DNA from 2 places in the Nocardioides ginsengisoli genome. Region 1 is predicted to be linked to the other one. Evidence: riboswitches for the same ligand, from Rfam matches in the RefSeq annotation. Region 1 holds a riboswitch; the other holds the start of a gene.

The links. A riboswitch is a leader RNA that binds a small molecule or an ion and turns the genes downstream of it on or off. The one in region 1 is predicted to bind glycine.
Region 2: another riboswitch for glycine. It lies ahead of gcvT (glycine cleavage system aminomethyltransferase GcvT); the one in region 1 lies ahead of gcvP (aminomethyl-transferring glycine dehydrogenase).

What each region holds. Positions count from the first base shown of each region.
Region 1 covers NZ_BAABAC010000049.1:101,602-104,945, reverse strand. Annotated here, with positions in the region: gene AB4880_RS24155 (bifunctional nuclease family protein) at 1-357, shown strand, start outside; gene AB4880_RS24150 (MerR family transcriptional regulator) at 488-1,093, shown strand; glycine riboswitch at 1,170-1,267, shown strand; gene gcvP (aminomethyl-transferring glycine dehydrogenase) at 1,346-3,344, shown strand, end outside.
Region 2 covers NZ_BAABAC010000003.1:205,197-208,540, forward strand. Annotated here, with positions in the region: gene AB4880_RS00990 (SDR family NAD(P)-dependent oxidoreductase) at 92-1,615, opposite strand; glycine riboswitch at 1,685-1,782, shown strand; glycine riboswitch at 1,783-1,885, shown strand; gene gcvT (glycine cleavage system aminomethyltransferase GcvT) at 1,940-3,061, shown strand; gene gcvH (glycine cleavage system protein GcvH) at 3,080-3,344, shown strand, end outside.

The sequences.
Region 1 (3,344 bases):
GAGGCGACCGCGATCGCCTTCGCCCAGCAGGGCGTCGTCCCGCCGCGGCCGCTCACGCACGACCTGATGAAGGACATCCTCGCCGCCACCGGCAACGAGCTGACCCAGGTCAAGATCACCGACGTCCGCGACGGCGTCTTCTACGCGACGCTGGTCTTCGCCTCCGGCGCCGAGGTGAGCGCGCGGCCGTCGGACTCGATCGCGCTCGCGCTGCGCACCGGCACCACCATCTACTGCGCCGAGGACGTCCTCGCCGAGGCCGGGCTCGCCGCGCCGGCCGAGGAGGAGGACGAGGTGGAGGCCTTCCGCGAGTTCCTCGACCACGTCTCGCCCGACGATTTCGGGCCGGGCCAATAGTCTCAACCTCAGGTTGAGATTGAGGGTTTTTCCCGACACGCGGGGCGACATCTTTGACCGGTCCGAGGCCACAGCCGTACCTTGGAAGACGTCGAATGACAGCAGTGCAACGCGCCCCGTGGAGGACCCCGTGAACGAGCAGCAGCCTGAGAAGGTCGGTCAGGACACCGCTGCGGCGACCGCTGTCGCCGAGGAGCAGGGTCTGCTCTTCACCGACGACGTATCGCCGCTGCCCAGCGACCTCGGCTACCGCGGTCCGACCGCGTGCAATGCCGCCGGCATCACCTACCGCCAGCTCGACTACTGGGCCCGCACCGGCCTGATCGAGCCCAGCGTCCGCGGCGCCAAGGGCTCCGGCTCGCAGCGGCTCTACAGCTTCCGCGACATCTTGATCCTCAAGATCATCAAGCGGCTCCTCGACGCCGGCATCTCGCTGCAGCAGATCCGCACCGCCGTCGGCCACCTGCGCGAGCGCGGCACCGACGACCTGACCCAGGTCACCTTGATGAGCGACGGCGCCTCGGTCTACGAGTGCACCAGCAGCGACGAGGTCATCGACCTGCTCCAGGGCGGTCAGGGCGTCTTCGGCATCGCCATCGGCGGTGTCTGGCGCGAGATCGAGGGCACCCTGGCCCAGCTGCCCAGCGAGTCGGCCGCGGAGTCCACCGCGGACGCCGACGCGCCGGTGGCGGGCGACGAGCTCGCAGTGCGCCGTGCGGCGCGCAATGTCGGCTGAACCGCCGACCCCACTGGCCGACTGACGAGCAGGAGCCCGCGCACGCGGGCTCTTGCTGTTAGTCTGGACCTGCTGTTGATGCTGCACGGGAGAGTCCAGACTCCTTCGTGATGCTGGCGCCGAAGGGGCAATCCCTCCCCGGAACCTCTCAGGCGCAAGGACCGTGCAGAGCAGGCAACTCTGAAGTCGCGCTGGTGCGACGACAGAGGGGGAGGCTTCGATCATCCGATCCCAAAGGAAGCCACCCAGCCCATGAGCGCACCCTTCGTCAACCGTCACATCGGCCCCGACGACAGCCAGGTCGAGTCGATGCTCGACCGCCTCGGCTACGCGTCCCTCGACGCCCTGATGGAAGCGGCCGTGCCGAAGTCCATCCGGTCGACCGACCCGCTCGGCCTCCCGGCCGGCGTCAGCGAGGAGACCGCCGCCGCCGAGCTCCGCGAGCTCGCCGGCGCCAACGTCCCGGGCGAGCCGATGATCGGTCTCGGCTACCACGCGACCGTGACGCCGGCCGTCATCCGACGCAACCTGCTCGAGGACCCGAGCTGGTACACCGCCTACACGCCGTACCAGCCGGAGATCTCGCAGGGTCGGCTCGAGGCGCTCATCAACTTCCAGACGATGGTCGCCGACCTGACCGGCCTCACCACCGCCGGCTCGTCGCTGCTCGACGAGGGCACCGCCGCGGCCGAGGCCGTCGCCCTGGCGTTCCGCGCCAACCGCAAGGCGAGCGGCCCCTTCGTCATCGACGCCGACGCGCTGCCGCAGACGCTCGACGTCGTCCGCACCCGCTGTGAGGGCATCGGCATCGACGTCCTCGTCGCCGACCTGAGCGAGGGCCTGCCCGAGGGCGACGTGTCCGGCGTCCTCATCCAGTACCCCGGCGCCAGCGGCCGCGTGCCGACCATCAAGCCGGTCATCGACGCCGTCCACGAGCGCGGTGGCCTCGCCGTCGTCGCCGCCGACCTGCTCGCGCTGACCCTGCTCGAGGCGCCCGGCGCGCTCGGCGCCGACGTCGTCGTCGGCTCCGCGCAGCGCTTCGGCGTCCCGCTGTTCTACGGCGGCCCGCACGCCGGCTTCATCAGCGTCCGCGAGGGCCTCGAGCGCCAGCTCCCCGGCCGCCTGGTCGGCGTCTCCGTCGACGCCGAGGGCCGCCCGGCCTACCGGCTCGCGCTGCAGACCCGCGAGCAGCACATCCGCCGCGACAAGGCGACGTCCAACATCTGCACCGCGCAGGTGCTGCTCGCCGTGACCGCCGGCATGTACGCCGTCTACCACGGTCCCCAGGGCCTGCGCGAGATCGCCGGCGACATCCACGAGCTCGCGGGCCGCGCCGCCGCGGCGCTCACCAACGCCGGCCTCGAGCTGGTCAGCGACACCTTCTTCGACACCATCCAGGTGCGCGTGCCCGGTCGCGCCGCCGACGTCGTCGCGGCCGCTCGCGCCGAGGGCGTCCACCTGCGCCAGGTCGACGCCGACACCGTTGGCATCGCGTTCGGCGAGACCGCCGACGCCACGACCCTGGGGGCGCTGCACACCGCCTTCGGTGTCACGCCGGCCGAGGCGACGCCCCTCGCCGGCCTGCCTGCCGACCAGCGGCGCGCGACCGAGTTCATGACCCACCCGGTGTTCAACACCCACCACAACGAGACCTCGATGCTGCGCTACCTGGCGCGGCTCTCCAACCGCGACTACGCGCTCGACCGCGGCATGATCCCGCTCGGCTCGTGCACGATGAAGCTCAACGCGACCACCGAGATGGAGCCCATCTCGCTCGCCGGCTTCGCCAACCTGCACCCGTTCGTGCCGGCCGCCGACGCCGACGGCTACCGCCGGATGATCGACCAGCTCGAGGAGTGGCTCGCCGTGGTCACCGGCTACGACCGGGTCTCGGTGCAGCCGAACGCCGGCGCGCAGGGCGAGTTCGCGGGCATGCTCGCGATCCGCAACTACCACCGCGCCAACGGCCAGGACCAGCGCGACGTCTGCCTGATCCCGTCGTCGGCACACGGCACCAACCCGGCGTCCGCCGTCATGGCCGGCATGCGCGTCGTCGTCGTCAAGGCCGAGGACGACGGCACCGTCGACCTCGACGACCTGCGCGCCAAGTGCGAGCAGTACTCCGACACGCTGGCCGCGATCATGGTCACCTACCCGTCGACGCACGGCGTCTACGAGGAGACCATCACCGAGCTGTGCGACCTGGTCCACTCCCACGGCGGCCAGGTCTACATCGACGGCGCCAACTTCA
Region 2 (3,344 bases), on a different contig from region 1:
GGTGAGCGCCGGCCCCGAGTGGCTGGCGCGATCTGCGTCCCGCATCGTCCACCCGTGACGCACCGCAACACAAGGTGCGGTGTGTGAGGGATCACCAGGGAGAGGGCTCGTAGTCCTTCACGAAGCAGCCGTAGAGGTCCTCGCCGGCCTCGCCGCGCACGATCGGGTCGTAGACGCGCGCCGCGCCGTCGACCAGGTCGAGCGGGGCGTGCCAGCCCTCGGCGGCGATGCGCAGCTTCTCGTGGTGCGGCCGCTCGTCGGTGATCCAGCCGGTGTCGACGGCGGTCATCAGGATCTTGTCGGTCTCGAACATCTCGCCCGACGAGGTCCGGGTCATCATGTTGAGCGCGGCCTTGGCCATGTTGGTGTGCGGGTGGCCGGCGCCCTTGTAGCGACGGGAGAACTGCCCCTCCATCGCCGACACGTTGACGATGTAGGCGCGGCGCGCGCCGGCCTGCACGGCCGCCCGCAGCGCGGGGCGCAGCCGCGAGTTGATGAGGAAGGGCGCGATCGAGTTGCAGAACTGCACCTCGAGCAGCTCGAGCGGGTCGACCTCGTCGAGCACCTGGGTCCAGGAGTTGTTGGTCTGGACGTCGGGAATCAGGCCGCCCGCGTCGATCGCCGTGCCGGCGAGGTGCGACTCGAGCGACGCGCTGCCGGCCTTGAGCGCGAGCGCGGTCAGGGACGCCGCGTTGTGGGCGGCGAGCGCCGCCTCGGCCGACTCGCCGTCGTGGTGGGCGACCGCGGTGGTCGACAGCGCGCCGGCGATGGCGGCCGGGTGGGCCTCGGAGATCCGGTCGAAGGTGACCATCTCGGGCAGCGCCTTCACGCCCAGTGACTCCGCGCTCGGCAGGGCCGCGTTCTCGCCGTCGATGAGGTGGGAGTAGGCGCCCGGGAGCCGTCGTACGGTCTGGCAGGCGTTGTTGATGATGATGTCGAGCGGTCCGTCGGCGGCGACGTCGTCGGTCAGTGCGATCACCTGGGTGGGGTCGCGCAGGTCGATGCCGACGACCTTGAGCCGGTGCAGCCAGTCGGCGGAGTCGTCCATCGCCGCGAACCGCCGTACGGCGTCCTTCGGGAAGCGGGTCGTGATCGTGGTGTGCGCGCCGTCGCGCAGCAGCCGCAGCGCGATGTACATGCCGATCTTGGCCCGGCCGCCGGTCAGCAGCGCACGCTTGCCGGTGAGGTCGGTGCGCTGGTCGCGCTTGGCGTGGCTCATCGCGGCGCAGCGCGGGCACAGCCAGTGGTAGAAGGCGTCGACAAGGGTGAAGTCCTCCTTGCAGATGTAGCACCCGCGCGCGGTGAGCAGCTCGCCCGCGAAGGCCCCCTTCGCCGTCGAGACCAGCGGGATGCCGGCGGTCTCGTCGTCGATGCGCATCTTCGACCCGGTCGCCGTGAGCTCGATGATGTCCTGGTCGTGGCGCTGCCGCTCCATCCGGATCTCGGCGCGCCGCTGCTTCTTGATCAGCTTGTACATGTACGACGCGGCGCGCTTCATGGTGCGCACGTCGTCGTGGTCGGGGTCGAGCTGCGGGACCTGCGCGAGGACCTTCAGGGTGATCGCCAGCTCGTCGGGGTCGATCCGGGTCAGCGGCGCGGGGTCGGGGTGATGCACCGGCAGATCGTACGTGCGCGGACGCCCGGATGCCGTATGCTCCCCCTCACAACTCCACATCGCGCTGTTCGAACCCCAGCGGGAGAGTCTCCGACCCACGAGGACGGAGCGCCGAAGGAGCAAATCTCCCCAAGAATCTCTCAGGCACCCCTGACCGCTGGGACGAGGCGAACTCTGGAAAGTCGGACCGGATCCACCGGCCCGCACCCACGGTGCAAGCCGTCCGACCGGACGGTGAAGCTCTCAGGTAGCGATGACAGAGCGGGGAGGCAACCCAGCCACGAGTGCGGCGTCAGCCGTGCTCTCCACGAGGAAGCCTCCCACATGACCACGACCCCTTCAGGGACCCCGCGGCTCACCCCGCTGCACGACGTGCACCGCGAGCTCGGTGCGTCGTTCACCGACTTCGCGGGCTGGCAGATGCCGGTCCGCTACGGCTCCGAGACCGCCGAGCACCGCGCCGTCCGCACCCAGGCCGGGCTCTTCGACCTCACCCACATGGGCGAGATCGAGCTGACCGGCCCCGGCGCCGGCGCCGCCCTCGACTTCGCGCTGGTCGGCCGGCCGTCCGCGATCGGCGTGGGCCGCGCGCGCTACTCGATGATCTGCGCCGAGGACGGCGGGATCATCGACGACCTGGTCGTCTACCGCCTCGCCGACGAGCACTTCATGGTCGTCGCCAACGCGAGCAATGTCGCGGTCGTGGCGCCCGAGATCGCCGCCCGCGCCGAGAAGTACGACGTCGAGGTCCGCGACACCTCCGCCGAGTGGGCGCTCCTCGCCGTCCAGGGCCCGGCCTCGGCGGCGATCGTCGCCGAGCTGACCGAGCTCGACGTGCCGTCGCTGAAGTACTACGCCATCGACGCGGGCACGCTCGCCGGCATCGACGTGCTGCTCGCCCGCACCGGCTACACCGGCGAGGACGGCTTCGAGGTCTACTGCCGTCCCGCCGACGCCGCCGCGATCTGGGCCGCGCTCAGCAAGGCCGGCGAGGCGCACGGCCTGATCCCCGCGGGCCTCGCCTGCCGCGACACGCTGCGCCTGGAGGCGGGCATGCCGCTCTACGGGCACGAGCTCAACCGCGACATCACACCCTTCGAGGCCAACCTCGGCCGAGTCGTCGTCCTCGACAAGCCCGACGGCTTCGTCGGCCAGGACGCGCTCGCGCGGCGCAAGGAGGAGGGCCCGCAGCGGGTCCTCGTCGGGCTGGTCTCGTCGGGCCGCCGCTCCCCCCGCGCCGGCTACGCCGTCGTCGACCCGGCCACCGGCGCCGAGGTCGGCGAGGTCACCAGCGGGTCGCCGTCCCCCACGCTGGAGAGGCCGATCGCGATGGCCTACGTGCCGCCGTCCCTCGCGGCCGTCGGCACCCGCCTCGCCGTGTCGCTGCGCGGCACCCTCGAGGACGCCGAGATCGTCGGGCTCCCCTTCTACAACCGCAACCGCTGAGACTTCCAGGAGACCATCATGAGCAACCCCACGCACCTCCAGTACACCGCCGAGCACGAGTGGATCGCCGTCGACGGTGAGAACGCCAAGGTCGGCGTCACCGCCTACGCCGCCGACGCCCTGGGCGACGTCGTCTACGTCGACCTCCCCGAGGTCGGCGCCACCATCACCGCCGGCGAGTCCTGCGGCGAGCTCGAGTCGACCAAGTCGGTCAGCGACCTCTACGCCCCCGTCACCGGCGAGATCGTCGAGGTCAACGCGGCCGTCGACGCCGACCCGAGCC